Regions from separate parts of the Microbacterium awajiense genome, predicted to be linked through region 1. Evidence: predicted binding sites of a transcription regulator. Region 1 holds the regulator's gene; each other region holds the start of a gene.

The links. The regulator HrcA, encoded in region 1, represses chaperone genes, less so after heat shock. The targets are predictions, from matches to a motif close to TTNGCACTCGNNNNNNNCGAGTGCNAA.
Region 2: groL (chaperonin GroEL) is a predicted target of HrcA. The motif match lies at 1,695-1,721, and genes of this name have one in related genera.
Region 3: ABD663_RS13795 (Hsp20/alpha crystallin family protein) is a predicted target of HrcA. The motif match lies at 2,293-2,319, and genes of this name have one in related genera.

The regions. Positions count from the first base shown of each region.
Region 1 covers NZ_BAAAYU010000001.1:536,141-541,986, forward strand. The annotation lists gene ABD663_RS02630 (PhoH family protein) at 1-137, opposite strand, end outside; gene ABD663_RS02635 (HIT domain-containing protein) at 178-525, opposite strand; gene ABD663_RS02640 (16S rRNA (uracil(1498)-N(3))-methyltransferase) at 550-1,287, opposite strand; gene dnaJ (molecular chaperone DnaJ) at 1,289-2,398, opposite strand; gene hrcA (heat-inducible transcriptional repressor HrcA) at 2,451-3,491, opposite strand; gene hemW (radical SAM family heme chaperone HemW) at 3,572-4,789, opposite strand; gene ABD663_RS02660 (DUF1990 domain-containing protein) at 4,791-5,441, opposite strand; gene lepA (translation elongation factor 4) at 5,452-5,846, opposite strand, start outside.
Region 2 covers NZ_BAAAYU010000005.1:1,865,559-1,871,404, reverse strand. The annotation lists gene groL (chaperonin GroEL) at 39-1,658, opposite strand; gene ABD663_RS15425 (cold-shock protein) at 1,826-2,029, opposite strand; gene ABD663_RS15420 (LytR C-terminal domain-containing protein) at 2,157-2,642, opposite strand; gene ABD663_RS15415 (DUF3263 domain-containing protein) at 2,789-3,040, opposite strand; gene ABD663_RS15410 (DUF2332 family protein) at 3,050-4,042, opposite strand; gene msrB (peptide-methionine (R)-S-oxide reductase MsrB) at 4,128-4,535, shown strand; gene ABD663_RS15400 (nitroreductase family protein) at 4,532-5,077, shown strand; gene ABD663_RS15395 (DMT family transporter) at 5,084-5,846, opposite strand, start outside.
Region 3 covers NZ_BAAAYU010000005.1:1,537,366-1,543,211, reverse strand. The annotation lists gene ABD663_RS13805 (DUF2207 domain-containing protein) at 1-1,236, opposite strand, end outside; gene ABD663_RS13800 (MarR family winged helix-turn-helix transcriptional regulator) at 1,280-1,723, shown strand; gene ABD663_RS13795 (Hsp20/alpha crystallin family protein) at 1,774-2,226, opposite strand; gene ABD663_RS13790 (L-serine ammonia-lyase, iron-sulfur-dependent, subunit alpha) at 2,385-3,872, opposite strand; gene ABD663_RS13785 (VOC family protein) at 3,869-4,234, opposite strand; tRNA gene ABD663_RS13780 (tRNA-Arg) at 4,316-4,388, opposite strand; gene ABD663_RS13775 (WXG100-like domain-containing protein) at 4,471-5,025, opposite strand; gene ABD663_RS13770 (SDR family NAD(P)-dependent oxidoreductase) at 5,145-5,846, shown strand, end outside.

The sequences.
Region 1 (5,846 bases):
AGGGACCGTGCGCGACGCACCGCGTCGGCCTCGCCGGTGAGCGTGATCTCGTTGCCGCGGACGTGGATCTCGACGTCCGGATGCTCGCGCTCGACCACGCGGAGCAGTCGGTCCTGCGGGCCCAGCAGCTGCACCATCGCCACGCCGTCGGCGTAGACGCGGTCGACGACGGGTTCGTCAGCCACCGAGACCTGCTTCGTCGAGCGATCCGGCCAGCACGTGGGCGTGCACGTGGAAGACGGTCTGACCGGCGTCAGCACCGGTGTTGAACACGAGGCGGAAGGCGCCGTCGGCCTGCTCGGCGGCGAGTGTGGATGCGAGACCCACCATCTCGGCGAGCAGCTCGGGATCGCCCGCCGCGAGCTCGACGACGTTGCGGTACTGCGCCGACTTCGGGATGACGAGCAGATGGACCGGCGCCCGGGGCGCGATGTCGCGGATCGCGAAGGCGTTCTCGGTCTCGGCGAGGATCTCGGATGGGATCTCGCCCTGCAGGATTCGCGTGAAGATCGAGGGCTCCGACATGCGCATCAGTCTACTGAGCCGCTCTCACCAGCGGCCCAGCGCCGCAGCGATGAGTGCGATCGCCGCCGGACCCGCGGTCGACGTGCGCAGCACGGTGTCGCCGAGCCGGACGGCGGTGGCCCCGGCATCCGCGAACAGCGCCCGTTCCTCGGGGCTCACGCCGCCCTCGGGACCCACCACGAGCACGACGTCCCGCTCGTCGCCTTCCCGCCACGCCTCGGCGGTCAGCGCGGCCGACGCGGTCGGTTCGAGCACGAGCATGCGGGAGCCGGCCGCTCGCCGCGCCAAGGTCGATGTCGTCATGGGCTCGGCGATCGCGGGGACACGCACGCGGAGAGCCTGCTTGGATGCCTCACGCACGATCGTCGACCAGCGTTGGCGTCCCTTGACCGCCTTGGCCGCGTCCCACCGGGAGACGCTCCGCGATGCCTGCCACGGCACGATCTCATCGACGCCGAGCTCGGTCGCGGCCTGGATCGCGAGCTCATCCCGGTCGCCCTTCGCGAGGGCCTGCGCGAGTACGATCCGTGGCGACGCCGCGGGCTCGTCCGTGCGACTCAGGACGCGCACCGTGACGGCTCGCGGCTGGGCGTCGACGACTTCGGCGTCGAGACGCGCTCCGTGCCCGTCGCCCAGCGACACCCGCTCGCCGGCTCGCACCCGGCGCACGGCGCTCGCGTGGTGGGCCTCGGTGCCGGACAGCACCACCTCGTCGCCGACGTCGGCGTCGCTGGCACGATCGAGCAGGAAGTGGAGTGCCACGTCAGCTGTTCCGGAACCGATCGCGCAGCTTGGCGAACAGACCCTGATGGAACTCGGCCAGTCGGGGCCCGGGAGCCTTCGTCCGGCGCGCGAACTCCTCGATCAGGGCACGATCCTTGCCATCGAGCCGGGTCGGGGTCACGACGTGCACGCCGACGCGCAGATCCCCGCGCTGCGAACCGCGCAGCGGTGTGATCCCGCGGCCCTTGATCGTGAGCACGTCTCCCGACTGAACCCCCGGACGCAGCTCGAGGTCGACCGGTCCGTCGAGGGCCTCGACGGTCGTCGTGGTGCCGAGGATCGCGTCCGGCATCGACACCTCGACGGTCGCGAGCAGATCATCGCCGTCGCGGCTGAACACGTCATGCGGCGAGACGGTCACCTCGATGTACAGGTCGCCGTTGGGACCGCCCGCCGGGCCGACCTCGCCGGAGCCGGGCAGCTGCAGTCGCAACCCCGTCTCGACACCGGCCGGGATGTCGAGCGAGACCGTGCGGCGCGCGCGCACGCGTCCCTGTCCTTGGCAGGTCGCGCACGGGTACGGGATCGTCGTGCCGTAGCCCTGGCACACCGTGCAGGGCTGACTGGTCACGACGTTGCCGAGCAGACTGCGCACCTGACGCTGCACGTGCCCGGTGCCGTGGCAGATGTCGCACGCCACGGGCGAGGTGCCCGGCTGGCAGCAGGATCCGTCGCACGTCTGGCAGATGACGGCGGTGTCGACCTCGATGTCGCGGTGGACGCCGAAGACGACGTCGCGCAGTTCGAGGGTGACGCGCACCAGCGCGTCCTGGCCGCGCTCGCGACGCGAGCGGGGGCGTGCACCGCGACCCGAGTTCGCAGCCCCGAAGAACGTCTCGAAGATGTCGCCGAAGCCGCCGAATCCAGCGCCCCCGAACGCGGACGAGTCGCCGCCGCGGTCGTATCGCGCACGCTGGTCGGGATCGCTGAGCACGTCGTAGGCGTGCGTCACGAGCTTGAACCGCTCGGCGGCGTCCTCGCCGGGGTTCACGTCGGGGTGGAGCTCGCGAGCGAGTCGGCGGTACGCCTTCTTGATCTCGTCGGTCGACGCGTCGCGCGACACGCCCAGCACCTCGTAGTGGTCAGCCACATTCGCCTTCCTGCCCGCCTCGGCGGGGATCGTGATGGATGGAGGGGGCGGCTCAGCGGCCGCTCTCGTCTTCTTCGAGCAGGCGCGTGAGGTACCGCGCCACGGCCCGCACCGACGCGAGATTGGTCGGGTAGTCCATGCGCGTCGGGCCGAGCACGCCGACGCGGGCGCGGGATCCGGTGGCGTCGTAGTCGCTGATGACGACGGATGCCTCCGAGAGCCCGAACGGCTCGTTCTCGCGGCCGATGCTGGCGGCGAGGCCCTGTTCGTCGGCCACCATCTCGCTCATGAGGCGCAGGATCGTCACCTGCTCCTCGATCGCCTCGAGCAGCGGGTAGAGGCTGCCACGGAAGTCGTTCTCGCGCCGAGCGAGGTTGGCCGCGCCTGCCATCACCATGCGGTCCTGGCGGAACTCCTCGAGCTCTTCCGCGACGACCCGCACGATCTCACTGGTCGCCGCGACCCGATCGGTCGCCGCCAGCCCCGGGTCGTCGAGGCGGGCGGCGATGCGCTTCAGCCCGTCGCGGACGGGGCGGCCCACCAGCAGCGAGCCGATCTCGGCGCGGATGAGCGCGATCTCGTCCTCTTCGAAGTCGACGCGCGTGGCGGCGATGCGCTGGGAGACCCGGCCGGTGTCGGTCACGACGATCACCAGCATCCGCCCGGCGCCCAGTTGCACGAGTTCGACGTGCGAGACGGTGGCACGCGCGAACGACGGGTACTGGACGATCGCAACCTGCCCGGTGAGTGTCGTCAGCGCGCGCACGGTGCGGGCGAGCACGTCGTCGAGGTCGCCGGGCGCCTCGAGGAAGGAGGCGATCCCCGAGCGCTGCGCTGCCGTGAGCGGCCGAAGCTCGGCGAGGTGGTCGACGAAGACGCGATAGCCCTTGTCCGTGGGGACCCGCCCCGACGATGTGTGAGGGGCGGCGATGAGGTCCTCGTCCTCGAGCATCGCCATGTCGTTGCGGATCGTCGCCGCCGACACCCCGAAGGAATGCCTCTCGACGATCGCCTTGCTGCCGACCGGTTCGCGTGTGTCGACGTAGTCCTCGACGATGGCGCGCAGAACCTGCAGCGCTCTCTCGCTGACCATGCGCCCTCCTCCTGCGTCTGGCACTCGCACGGATAGAGTGCCAATTCTACCCGATGCGCCCGGCCGCGTCCTTGAGCGACTCAGTCGGTGAGCGCCCGCACGACGGCGTCGGCAAGCAGCCGACCGCGACGGGTCAGCACGACACGCCCGCGGATCGCGGCCGCCCCGTCGATGAGCCCATCGGCGACGAGAGCGGCCACCGCGTGGCGTCCCCGCGGCTGCAGGTCGGCCACGGCCAGGCCCTCGCGGATGCGGGAGCGCAGCAGGACACGCTCGAGTTCGGCGGCCGCGGCGTCGGGCCGCTCGCGGCCCGCGGCGGGCGATTCCGCGCCCGCCAGGCGCTGGGCGTAGGCGGCGGGATGCTTGACGTTCCACCACCGCAGACCGCCGACGTGGCTGTGGGCTCCGGGGCCGAACCCCCACCAGTCCTGACCGGTCCAGTACGCCAGGTTGTGCCTGGATCGATGCGCATCGTCACGGGCCCAGTTCGACACCTCGTACCACTCGAAGCCGGCACCCCCCAGCGCGGCGTCGGCGAGCTCGTACATGTCGGCCTGCACGTCGTCGTCGGGTGCCGGCAGCTCGCCGCGGCGGATGCGGCGCGCCAACTGCGTCCCGTCTTCGACGATGAGCGCGTAGGCGGACACATGGTCGGGCTCGAGCGAGACCGCGGCGTCGAGTGACCTCCGCCAGTCGTCGAGCGACTCCCCCGGTGCGCCGTAGATGAGGTCGATGCTCACCTGCAGACCCGCGGCGCGGGCAGCCGCCACCGCGGTGCGGACGTTGTCGGGATCGTGGGTGCGGTCGAGCGTCGCCAGAACCGCAGGGACCGCTGACTGCATCCCGATCGACATGCGCGTCACCCCGGCCCGCGCGAGGCGGATCGCGACCACGTCGTCGACCGTATCGGGGTTCGCCTCGACGGTGACTTCGGCGCTGTCGGCGATGCCGAACGCGTCTGCCACGGACTCGAGCATCAGGGCCAGGTCCGAGGCGGGCAGGAGGGTGGGGGTTCCGCCGCCGAAGAACACGGTCGAGGCCGGGCGCAGCGGACCCCGGTCTGCGAGCGCGCGCCGCGCGAGGGAAACCTCGCGCACGAGCGTCCGGGCGTAGTCCTCGCGTCGGGCGCCGCGCAGTTCTGTCGCCGTGTAGGTGTTGAAGTCGCAGTACCCGCAACGCACGGTGCAGAAGGGAACGTGCAGATAGACGCCGAAGTCGGTGCGGCCGTCGATCGTCACGTCATCGGGCAGCGCTCCGTCGGGCGGAGCCGGTTCGCCCAGCGGCAGTGGTCCGCCCACGTCAGGACGGCGTCGTGTAGAGCGGCGAGACCGCGCGCAGGTAGCGCGTGAACAGTTCCTTCCGACGCCGCCGGATCAGCGCGGGAAGCATCCGGTACAGCGCGGCTGACGGCGCATCGAAGGCCCGGACGGTGAACCAGACCTCATCGGAGTCGGTCCAATCGACCATGAACGACTCCTCGCCGCTGACGACCGACCCCGCCACGGTGCCGAGGGCGTAGCCGACGCGCCGAGGCTCTTCGACGGCGAGGATGACGCGCAGCTCGGCATCGGCGCGCATCCCGGCGACGCGGCCGGCCACGCGGACCGAGGTGCCCGCGCCGACGTAGGGGGTTCCGTCCGCGTCGTACCGCAGGTCCTCGTCGACGCGGCTCGGCGCGATCGGCTTGCCTTCGGCGTCGAAGCTGACGCCCGAGTACATCGGTCCGGATGCCGGTGTGACATCGCTCAGCACGAGCCCCGCACCGCGCAGCGGAGCCCACGACAGCAGCGCGTCGGCCGCGGAGTGGAAGCGGGCCTCCCCGCTGCCGATGCGCCACGAATCTTCTGCCGGGATGCTCTTCTCCGGCGGATACTGCATGAGATCAGGCGCCTGCGTGGCGCCGACCGCCGCATAGTCGACGGTGCCGTCCTTGAAGGTGCCGCGACGCATGACCACCAGCCTACTTCGCGCCCTTGCCCTCGACGTCGCCCGAGAGGGCGGCGATGAAGGCCTCCTGCGGCACTTCGACACGGCCGACCATCTTCATGCGCTTCTTGCCTTCCTTCTGCTTCTCGAGCAGCTTGCGCTTACGGGTGATGTCACCGCCGTAGCACTTGGCGAGCACGTCCTTGCGCATCGCGCGGATGTTCTCGCGGGCGATGATGCGCGCGCCGATCGCCGCCTGGATCGGCACCTCGAACTGCTGGCGTGGAATCAGCTTTCGCAGGCGCTCGGTCATCATGGTGCCGTAGGCGTACGCCTTCTCGCGATGCACGATCGAGCTGAAGGCATCCACCTTGTCGCCCTGGAGCAGGATGTCGACCTTCACCAGGTCCGCCTCCTGCGAGCCGGCGG
Region 2 (5,846 bases), on a different contig from region 1:
CCCTTCATCGTTGGTTCGGACGTAGATCCGCTCTCGCGTCAGAAGTCCATGCCGCCGGTCGGGTCGGCCGGAGCGGCCGGAACCTTCTCGGGCTTGTCGGCGACAACAGCCTCGGTCGTGAGGAACAGACCCGCGATCGAGGCGGCGTTCTGCAGCGCCGAGCGGGTGACCTTCGCCGGGTCGATGATGCCCTGCGCGAACAGGTCACCGTACTCGCCGGTGGCCGCGTTCAGGCCGTGGCCGGCCGGAAGGTCGGCGACCTTGTTGGCGACCACGCCGGGCTCGAGACCGGCGTTCAGCGCGATCTGCTTGAGCGGGGCCTCGATAGCGACCTTGACGATGTTCGCACCGGTGGCCTCGTCGCCCGTGAGGGTCAGACCCTCGAAGGCGGTGCGGCCGGCCTGGATGAGCGCGACGCCACCGCCGGGGACGATGCCCTCCTCGACGGCCGCCTTCGCGTTGCGGACGGCGTCCTCGATGCGGTGCTTGCGCTCCTTGAGCTCGACCTCGGTCGCCGCACCCGCCTTGATGACGGCGACGCCGCCGGCGAGCTTGGCGAGGCGCTCCTGGAGCTTCTCGCGGTCGTAGTCGCTGTCGGTGTTGTCGATCTCACGACGGATCTGGGTCACGCGACCCTCGATCAGCGACGCGTCACCGGCACCCTCGACGATGGTGGTCTCGTCCTTGGTGATGATCACCTTGCGGGCGCGACCGAGCAGGTCGATCGTGGTGTTCTCGAGCTTGAGGCCCACCTCTTCGGTGATGACCTGGCCGCCCGTGAGGATCGCGATGTCCTGCAGCTGGGCCTTGCGGCGGTCTCCGAAGCCGGGCGCCTTGACAGCGGCCGACTTGAAGATGCCGCGGATCTTGTTGAGCACCAGGGTGGCCAGAGCCTCACCCTCGACGTCCTCGGCGATGATCAGGAGCTCCTTGCCCTCCTGGATCACCTTGTCGACGACGGGGAGAAGATCCTTGATGTTCGAGATCTTCTGGTTGGCGATCAGGATGTAGGGGTCCTCGAAGACCGCTTCCTGACGCTCGGGGTCGGTGACGAAGTAGGGGTTGATGTAGCCCTTGTCGAACCGCATGCCCTCGGTGAGCTCGAGCTCGGTGCCGAAGGTCTGCGACTCCTCGACGGTGACCACGCCCTCCTTGCCGACCTTGTCGATCGCCTCGGCGATGAGCTCGCCGATCTCGTTGTCGGCCGCCGAAATCGAAGCGGTCGCAGCGATCTGCTCCTTCGACTCGACCTCCTTGGCCGAGTCCAGCAGCGACTCGGTGAGCGCCGCGACGGCCTTCTCGATGCCGCGCTTGAGGCTGATCGGGTCAGCGCCGGCCGCGACGTTGCGCAGGCCTTCGCGCACGAGCGCCTGGGCGAGCACGGTCGCGGTGGTGGTGCCGTCACCGGCGACGTCGTCGGTCTTCTTGGCGACCTCCTTGACCAGCTCGGCGCCGATCTTCTCGTAGGGGTCGTCCAGCTCGATCTCCTTGGCGATCGAGACGCCGTCGTTCGTGATCGTGGGGGCGCCCCACTTCTTCTCGAGCACGACGTTTCGACCGCGCGGGCCGAGGGTCACCTTGACGGCGTCGGCCAGCGTGTTGAGGCCACGCTCGAGGCCGCGGCGGGCCTCCTCGTCGAAAGCGATGATCTTTGCCATAAGTGTGTCGTCCCTCCCGGACGGGGGCTTTCGGATTTAGCACTCAACAAACGAGAGTGCTAAATCATTCTGGCACTCGCCCCTATCGAGTGCAAGCCGCGGCCGCGGATACGGTCGCATGCCGAAACGGGATGCCACCCGGCATCCCGCTCACGACTGCGACGGCGTCAGGCGACGATGCGCACCGACTCGGCCTGCGGGCCCTTCTGCCCGCTGCCGACCGTGAACTCGACGGTCTGGCCCTCTTCGAGAACCCGGAACCCGGTCATGTCGATGTTGGAATAGTGCACGAACACGTCCTGCCCATCCCCCACCGTGATGAAGCCGTACCCCTTCTCGGCGTTGAACCACTTGACGGTGCCCTGGGTCATGCGAATCTCCTGTAGCTGTGGGACAGGCCCATGCTAGGGAGCGTGCACGCACCGACGAGGCGGCGATCAGAAGTGTTGACACGGCCGCATCGAAAGTTTTACCGGCGCGAAACACAGCGCCCCGCGATCACTCCGTGGGGCTCGGCGTCGCGCCCGCCTCGGTGCGGTCCAGGCCGATGACGATCGTCAACTGCGTGCCGTCGGGGTCTCCGGCGGGCTGGTAGACGTCGCTCTGCTCGATGAGTGCGCCCCCGATGACCCCGGCCAGGCCCGCGGCGGCCGACTCGTCGGCGGGGTCGAGGTAATAGACCGTCGTCTGCGGGAAGTCGTCCGATCCGGCCTCGCCGGCGAGCACCGAATCCGCCGACCACCCCGCGGCGACGACGACATCCTTGGTCTGTGTCGCGAGCCCGACCTCGGGGGTGGCGTTGAGGATGAGCACCCCGTACGAGGTGTCGACGACCGGCGTCACCTCGGGAGCGGGCGTCGCGGTCGGCGCCGGCTGCGGAAACAGTTCGATCCGTCCCGAGACCAGCAGTGTGCCGAAGATGCCGACGACGACGAGGACGACGGTGGCCAGCGCGGCCCACAGCAGCACGACCCAGCCGTGCATGCGAGGGTTCTCTGCGCGATGTGCGCCGACTCGGCCCGAATCCACCGGGAGGTCGTCGAAGCGATCCCGGGGGAAGGTCGATTTCGGCACCCCCCGATGTTACCCGCCGGTTTTCGCGGACGACGACGCGGCGTCCGCGGTCGCACTCAGCCGGCGTCTCCGGCCGCGCGGTCTGCGCGCGCCAGCCGCCGCGCTTCGCGCATGCGGCGCAGGCGCTTGACCAGCATCGGGTCGTAGGCCTGGGCGTCGGCGGTGTCGATGAGCCGCCCCAGCAGCTGGTAGTAGCGGGCGGGGGCGAGGTCGAGCTCAGACCGGATCGCCTCCTCTTTGGCACCCGCGTGGCGTCGCCATTCCGCCTCGAAGTCGAGGAGGGCGCGGTCGCGATCGCTGAGGGGCACGCTTCGACGCTAGTCCCGGCCGGGCGGATCGCCCGCGCGCCACTCCACGGATGCGCCGAGCGGGTCGACGGCGGCTACCGGCATCCGGTCGATCCCGAGCGCGAAGCCGCCCCATTCGGCGGCGACGACGGGCGGATCCCACGCGTCGTACAGCGTCGGCGGATCGATCGTCACCCACGTGGCGTCGAGGTCGTCGAGCGTGGCGATCAGCCTCTCGCGACCCGCACGCGGCACGTGCGGCAGCATGCCCGGCGTCGTCACCACCAGGCGCACGCCGGATGGCGCCAGCGCCGCGACCGCCCGCAGCGTCTCGGGGTCGGTCGCGTCGCCACGCACGAGCGGCGTCGAGTGGGATGCCGCGATGTCCAGCGCGGCACGGATCCGCTCGACGCGCCCGGTCTCGCCGGGCCAGACGAGCGCCTCGAGGAACGCGCGGTCGCCGACGTCTCGGGCATCCAGCGGGTGAAGGTCGATGCCCGTCCGCCACACGATGTCGGGCAGGCGCAGTGCGGGCTCGCCCGTCAGTCGACATCGCAGCACGACGGGTGACGTCCCGGAGGACGGATCCACCGCGATGATCTCGCGACCGCGCTCGTAGCGATAGGAGTAGCGATCCGGATGCAGACACAGCCCCGCCGCGGCACCGAGCTCGAGCAGCGCGATCGGCCCGTCGAGGCGCGCGAGGGCCGGAAGCAGCGCGGCGCACCGCTGCGGCTCGTTGGTCTGCAGCATCCGCGTCGATGTCTCAGCGACGACCTCGTCGGCGTGGGCGCGCACCCACTGCGCCCACACGTCGTAGTCGGCTTCGGGTGCGCCGAGCATCCGCGTCACCGCGAAGACGAGCGGCGGCTGGCGCCGGGTCTGCGGGAGGCGCGCGAGGATCGCCGCGAGGCTCGGATCTGCGGCGACGCCGGCGGCCCAGTCCGCGTACAGCGCCGACCGTCCGGGGGCCTCGTCGCGCGCGAACCGCGCATAGCGGTCGGTCACGTCATCGGCGCTCACGCCTCCATTCTCCCGGCGAACGCCCAGGCGGTCGGGAACTCATCGCGCACCCCTGCGGTTGAATGGGAGTGACCGAGGAGGACCCATGACCTACGCCGTCGACAAGAGCGATGAGCAGTGGCGCGACGAGCTGAGCGCCGCCCAGTACGCGGTGCTGCGCGAGGCGGGCACCGAGCGCCCGTGGACCGGCGAACTGCTCGACGAGGATCGCGCCGGGCTGTACACGTGTGCGGCCTGCGGTGCTGAGCTGTTCCAGAGCGGCACCAAGTTCGATTCCCACTGCGGCTGGCCCAGCTTCTACGAGTCGATCCGACCCGAGGCGGTCGAGCTGATCGAGGACCGCAGCCACGGGATGCTGCGCACCGAGGTGCGCTGCGCGGGGTGCGGATCGCACCTCGGGCATGTGTTCCCCGACGGATTCGGCACTCCGACGGGCGATCGCTACTGCATGAACTCGATCTCGCTCGAGTTCACCCCGAACGACGCAGCGTGAGTGCGCTGGACGCGGCGCGGCGGCGCCGATCGATCTCGAAGGTGACCGACCAGGCGCCGACCCACGACGAGCTGCTGCAGTTCGTCGCGGCGGCCGGACGCGTGGCAGACCATTCGTCGCTGCGGCCCTGGCGGCTGATCGAGTTGCGCGGAGCCGACCGCGAGCGTCTCGGCCGGGCGATCAACAAGTCCGAGGGGCACAAGGGCGCATCGACGAAGCCGCTGCGCGCACCGCTGCTGATCGCCGTCGTGGTCAGTCACCGGAAGAGCTCGAAGGTGCCCGCCTGGGAGCAGGAGGCTGTCGCATCGGGCGTCGCCCACATGCTGAGCCTGCTGCTCGACGAAGCCGGGTGGGGCGTGTTCTGGCGCACCGGGCACTACACGCGTGCGAAGGCCGTCGCCAAGGCCCACGGGCTGAAGAAGAACGAGTCGCTGATGGGCTGGCTCTACGTCGGCGGCAAGCCCGAGCGCGGACGCCCCGAGCGCGTGCGCACCGTCGACGCGGCCGAGTTCGTCTCCGGCATGCCCGCCGCAAAGCGGTAGGTGCGTCTAGGCGCGGGGACGACGGCGCCACGGCGCGACGGCGACCACGACCGACAGCAGAGCCACGGCGACCATCGCCGCCTCCTGTGCGAGCCCCGGCCCCGCCGGTGCGGGCCACAGCGCATCGAGGGCGACCGAACCACCCAGCTGCCCGACCACGGCCCCGAGACCGAACAGCAGCACGCCCGTGTACTGCACGAGCGCGGCCGACAGGAAGATGTACGCGACGCCGATCGCGCCGCCGCTGTACAGCCACGCCTCCGTGGGGAAGGATGCCGGCGGCCCGGCGACGGCGACCGCGATCGTCGCTGCGACACCCAGCACGACCGTGCCGCCGATGAAGTTCACCAGCGTCGCGGTGAGGGGGCTGCCGACCCGCTGGCGCAGCCGCCCGTTCGTCGCCTGCTGCCACGCGATGCCGGCGCCGGCCAGGAACGGCAGCACGAGCATCCACAGCGGCACCGACTGCACGGTGTCGCCGACGAGGGCGAGCGCCACCGCCACCAGCGCGAGAGCGCCGCCGATCAGCCTCGGCACCGTGACCGCGACCACTCCCGCAGGCCCGTAGCCGACCCGATCGAGCAGGAGACCGTTCACCGTCTGCCCTGCGACCACGCCGACGGTGAACAGCGACACGCCGATGAGTCCGACCGCCAGCCCCTGGGTGGCGACGGTGAGCGCACCGGCGAACCCGCCCGCGAGCATCCACCACGGGATGCTGCGCCGCCGCACCCCGGTGACGAGCGACGCGTAGCCGCGCCGCCCCGCC
Region 3 (5,846 bases), on a different contig from region 1:
CAGCCCATTGCCCTCCAGCGCCTGATCGGCGGCCTTCAGGATGCGCTGGGCCGCCGAAGACAGACGTGTGTCGCGCGTGCCGAACTCGAACTCCATGCCCGGCGTCATCAGCGAGCCGAACAACCCGCGCAGCAGCATCCGCCCGTCGCCGTCCGCCCGTGACGGATCGAGCAGCACGGCCTTCAGGCGCACGCCACCCCAGAACTTGCGCTTGCCCTCGACGATGCGGATGCTGCCGACCACCGCCTGTTCGAGCACCTCGGCCGGGATCGCCTTGGCCTTCTTGCCGAGCAGCACCGCGCTCTCGAGCGCATCGACACCCTGAGGCGGCTCGTACTCGGCGATGATCGTCGGGCGCCCGGGCGAGTTGCGCAGGCGACCCGCACGCGTGGCGATCCCCCACACCAGCGCGAGCACCAGCCCGACACCGGCGGCGGCCTGCGCCCAGCCGAAGCCCGACGCGAAGTACGAGGAGTCGAAGGGAGCGAACGTACCCGGTTCGAACCCCACCGCGATCGTCATCGTCTGGAACGGCAGCACATCCGTCGCGACGGCATGGGCGCCGGCTGACGTCACCGCGATCTCGCAAGGGTCCGTCGAGCCCCCGTAGCCCTGGTAGCAGGCGGCGGCACCGGTCATCGTCGCTGCGATCTCGGGGGCGACGACCAGCTGGGCTGAGACCCGCCCGAAGGGCTGCCGCCACTCGGTGCCGTTGACGTTCCAGTAGAACTCGTCGACGCCGGTGGAGTCGTCGAAGTTCCGCGTGACGTTGCGCAGCGTATAGGTGAAGACGTACGTCTGGCGGCCGTGCACGAAGTCGTCGGCCCTCGACGTCATCGAGTAGTAGCCGTCCTCCGAGTCTGCCTCGGCCGCCCGGGGTCGACCGTCCTCGTCGGTGATCGAGACCAGGCTCGGGAACAGCGGGACTCCGAGATAGCTGGCCGGGATGCTGCGACGCATCCCACGGTTCTGATCGAATTCGGGGAACACGGCGACGAAGCGCTCCACGACCCGCAGCTCGCTCGTACCGTCGTCCGCGAGCGCGAGCGTGTACTCGACGTCCATGCTGTCGAACGTGAAGTCGTCGACATCCGCGAGGGTGGCGCGTACCGCGGCATCCGGTGCGGCCGGAGCTTCTGCCGGTGCCGCGAGCGCACTGGAGGCACCCGCGCCCAGGAACGCGAACACGAGGGCCGCACCCAGACCGCGGGTCAGCCAACGGCCGATCCTCCCCATGCGGACACTCTACGATGCCCGCGATGGTCGTACTCTGGTCTGCGTGACCGATCGCCGCCTCGCCATCGACGCCTGGGAGAGCCTCTTCCGCGCTCAGCACGAGGTGTTCGCTGAGATCAGCACCGACTTCGACGGCGACGAGCTCACGCAGGCCGAGTACGACGTCCTGCTGACCGTCACGCGCGGCGAGGGCCGCACCGCCCGACTGCGCGACGTCACGGCGAACATGCTCATCAGCCAGCCCAGCGTGTCGCGCCTGGTCGACCGCATGGTCGCGCGCGGGCTGGTGACGAAGTGCGCCGACCCCATCGACGGCCGCGGAGCGCTCGTGACGGCGACCGATGACGGCGCACGTCTGTTCCGTGCACTCGCCTCGGCGCATGGTGCCTCGATCGCCGAGCGGATGTCGCAGCTGACCGACGACGAACTCGTTCAGTTGCGCGACCTCACCGCCAAACTCCGCCGCCCGCGCGTCGACGACTGCTGACACGCGGATGCCCCGCCCGAGGGAGCGGGGCGGGGCATCCGGAGAGCGCGTTACTGCTCGACGGGCTGGGGCTCGTCGGATTCCTGCGCGGTGAGAACCGGCGACGCGGTGTCGGTGGTGACCGCGACCTTGCGCGGCTTGGCCTGCTCGCTCACCGGGATGGTGACGCTGAGCACGCCATTGCCGTAGGTGGCCGAGATGCGCTCGGTGTCGATGCCCTGACCGAGGTTGAGCTGGCGCAGGAAGCTTGCGCCCTCGCGCTCGCGGGTGATCCACTTCACGCCATCGCCCGACGGGAGGGTGCGCTCGGCGCGGATCGTCAGCAGCTGGCCGTCGACGTCGATGTCGACCGAACCCGGGTCGATGCCCGGCAGATCGGCGGACAGGACGTAGTGGTCGCCATCGCGGTAGAGGTCCATCGGCATGCGGCGCGGTCCGCGGCGCGCGTCGAAGAAGCTCGAAGCGAGGCGATCGAGGTCGCGGAACGGGTCATAGGTGGCCATGTTCGTCTCCTTCTGTGTGGATGTACTGGTCTGAAGTTGAGTCATGTCGACTCAGGTATTCACAGATTAGCACTCGACCCCCGAGAGTGCTAACGAGAGATCGTTCGCTGTGAGCGAACGCGATCGTAAGGCGAGCAATACTCTCGGCGGCTCGAGGATCAGCACTCGATGACGTTGACGGCGAGTCCGCCCTCGCTCGTCTCCTTGTACTTGTGCGACATGTCGATGCCTGTCTGCCGCATCGTCTCGACCACCTGATCGAGCGAGACGTAGTGGGACCCGTCACCGCGCAGCGCGAGACGCGCGGCTGTGACCGCCGTCGATGCTGCGATCGCGTTGCGCTCGATGCACGGGATCTGCACGAGGCCCCCGACCGGATCGCACGTCAGTCCCAGGTGGTGCTCCATCGCGATCTCGGCGGCGTTCTCGACCTGGCGGTTGGTACCGCCCATCACCGCGGTCAGTCCACCCGCAGCCATCGCGCACGCCGAGCCCACTTCGGCCTGACACCCACCCTCGGCCCCCGAGATCGAGGCATTCGCCTTGAACAGCGATCCGAGAGCGGTCGCGGTCAACAGGAAGCGCCGGATGCCACGACGCCGGTTGGCGTCGGCGATCGCTTCTTCGGGCACCCCGACCGAGCCGGTCGTGATCGCCTGAGCCGCACCGAAGCCGAAGAGAGCGCTGCCCACCAGCTCGCCGTGCGGTGTGACCGCGTTGCCGACGCCGAGACCGGAATCGGCCAGGTAGCGCCACCAGTACATCGCGACGGCGGGCAGGATTCCGGCGGCTCCGTTGGTCGGCGCCGTCACGACCCTGCCGCCCGAGGCGTTCTCCTCGTTGACCGCGAGCGCGAATGCACCCAACCACTCCCCCGGCAGCTCACGATGGCCGTCGGACTCGGCTTCTTCGAGCTGTCGGCGGATCACGGCCGCGCGACGCTTCACCTTCAGCATGCCGGGCAGGACCCCCTCGGCGTGCAGGCCCGCGTCGACGCATCCCGCCATCGCGTCCCAGATCCCGTCCAGTCCCGCCGCGACCTCTTCCTCAGACCGGAGCACCTCTTCGTTGCGGCGAGCCGCCTCGGCGATCGTCATGCCCTGCTCGTCACAGAGGGCGAGAAGCTCTTCGGCACTCGAGAACGACAGCGGGAACACGGCGTGCCGCACAGCGGCCGCTTCCCCCTCGCGCCGGATGAAGCCGCCGCCGACCGAGTAGTACGTGTCTGCGGCGAGCACCTCGCCGCGGGCGTCGAGCGCCGTCAGTGTCATGGCGTTCGGATGCTGCGGCAGGCGGGTGCGCGGCTCGAAGGCGATATCGGACTTCGCGAAGGGCATGGGCAGAGAGCCGTCCAGGAGCAGATCCCGGCCCTCCGGCCAGTCGCTCCACGCCGAGCGCACGGCGTCCGGATCGACCGTGTCCGGATGACGTCCCTGCAATCCCGCGACGACGGCATCCGGCGTGCCGTGGCCGATGCCGGTCGCCCCCAGCGAGCCGTACAGCACACACGTCACGCGCGCGACCCCGGGCGATCCGCTCACACGGCGGGCGAAGTCGGCGGCCGCGCGCATGGGGCCGACGGTGTGCGAGCTCGAGGGTCCGATGCCGATCGAGAACAGCTCGAACGCCGAGACGTACGCGCTCACGGGCGCTGGAAGGCGACCAGACCCACGGTGTTGCCTTCGGAATCGGTGATGAACGCCTGCCACTCCTCGTGGTCGGCCGGCCCCAGGGTGTCGTCCTCGTGCGTGAAGATCACGTGGGGGTGGGAGACGACGTCGACGATGCCGTCGAGACGCTCGAGCGCCTCGTGCACATTGTCGACGCGCAGGTAGACCAGCGACGACGGCGCCTCACGGTCGAGCAGCAGGCGCACGCCGTCGAGGTCGAAGAAGAGCAGGCCAGGCGGATCGAACCGCGCCGCCGGCTCGCGTTCGAGCAGCACGGTGTAGAACTCAGCCGCGCGATCCAGGTCGTCGGCGTGCTGGGCGATCTGCACGAGTCCCATGCGGCTCAGTCTATGGCCGTGCAGACGACGAAGCCCCGCGGATGACCGTGGGGCTTCGTTCGGTACTGTCTCAACACAGTGCGCGCCCGAAGGGACTCGAACCCCTAACCTTCTGATCCGTAGTCAGATGCTCTATCCATTGAGCTACGGGCGCACATGCCCGGCGCGAAACGGCGCCAGGGCACCCGAGAAGCTTACCCCACCGCCGACGGAGCTGCGAATCCACGAGGGCCGCCTCAGTCGGGGGCGGCGATGGCGGCGCGGCGATGGGCCTCGAGCCGGGCGAGATCGATCAGCCGGATCGACTGCATCCGCGCCGCGCGCATCATCGCGTAGTCGGGATCGAGCTCGGGCCGCATGCCCTCGACGGCCAGCCGCCGCTCGAGATTGGCTTCCACGTCGTGCCACGCGGCATCCCTCGCCTGCTCGATGAGTGTCGCCATGTCGGCGGGGTCGTCGGCGCGCTTGCGCAGGGCGTGCGCCACCCCTCGGTACTGACGCTCACGACGGCGAAGGTTGCGGGTGTCGCGCTCGCGGTAGTCGTGCGTGCCGTCGGGGTCGGTGTAGTTGCCGCCTGCCCGTCGGCGCAGCCGCTTTGCGAGGTCGGCGGCCGCGTCCTGCTCGTCGGCGAGTGCTCTGAGCACCTCGCTCGCCTGCGGCGCGAGCCGCTCGGCGTCGAACGGCTCGTCGTTGGCGATCGCGCCGACGAGGATGCGGTTGCGCATCGTCAGCCGCGCTGCGGCATAGGCGATCGCCACGCCCTCCGCGATCGCATCCGCGGTCCGTCCCATCGACCCCATCCTCCTGAGGAGAGGCTAGCCGAGCCGAGGCCTGGGGATGACGGGCAGGCGCCGCCGTCACCGTGGGCGACAATCGAAGGATCCCCGATGGAAGGACACCCGTGGCAAGGATGCGACGACTCGACCCACGCGGCGCTACCAGCGTCATCACCGGAGCGGCCAGCGGCATGGGAGCCGAGGTGGCGCGGGAGCTGGAACGGCGGGGGGCGCGCCTGGCGCTCGTCGACCGCAACGCCGAGGGTCTGGAATCTCTGGCGGCCTCCCTCACCGGCACCGGCCACACCGTGCACGCGGTCGATCTCACCGACGACGCCGGCGTCGCCGCGCTCGCCGTCGACATCGAGGCGGCCCACCCCCACATCCAGAGCCTCATCACCTGCGCCGGCTCGTCGATGCTGGGGTCGATCGACCAGCTGACCATGGCCGAGATGCGCTGGCTCATGGACGTCAACCTGTGGGGCACGGTGAACATCACGCAGGCGCTGCTGCCCGCGATGCGCCGTCAGAAAGCGGCCCACATCACGCACCTGGTCTCGATCTACGGACTGGCGGCTCCGGCCGGACGCATCCCCTACGCGATGAGCAAGTTCGCAGTGCGCGGCTTCACCGAGTCGTTGCGCCATGAGCTGGAGGACTCGTCGGTCACCGTGGGGGCCATCTACCCGGCCGGCGTGAAGACGGGGATCATCCTGCACGGGCGCTACGCGGCCGCACTCGACCCGGCGATCGCCCAGCGGGCCGCGGCGGCCCAGGCCGCGATGTACCACACCGAGCCCGCTGACGCGGCCCACCGCATCGTCGAGGCGACGCTG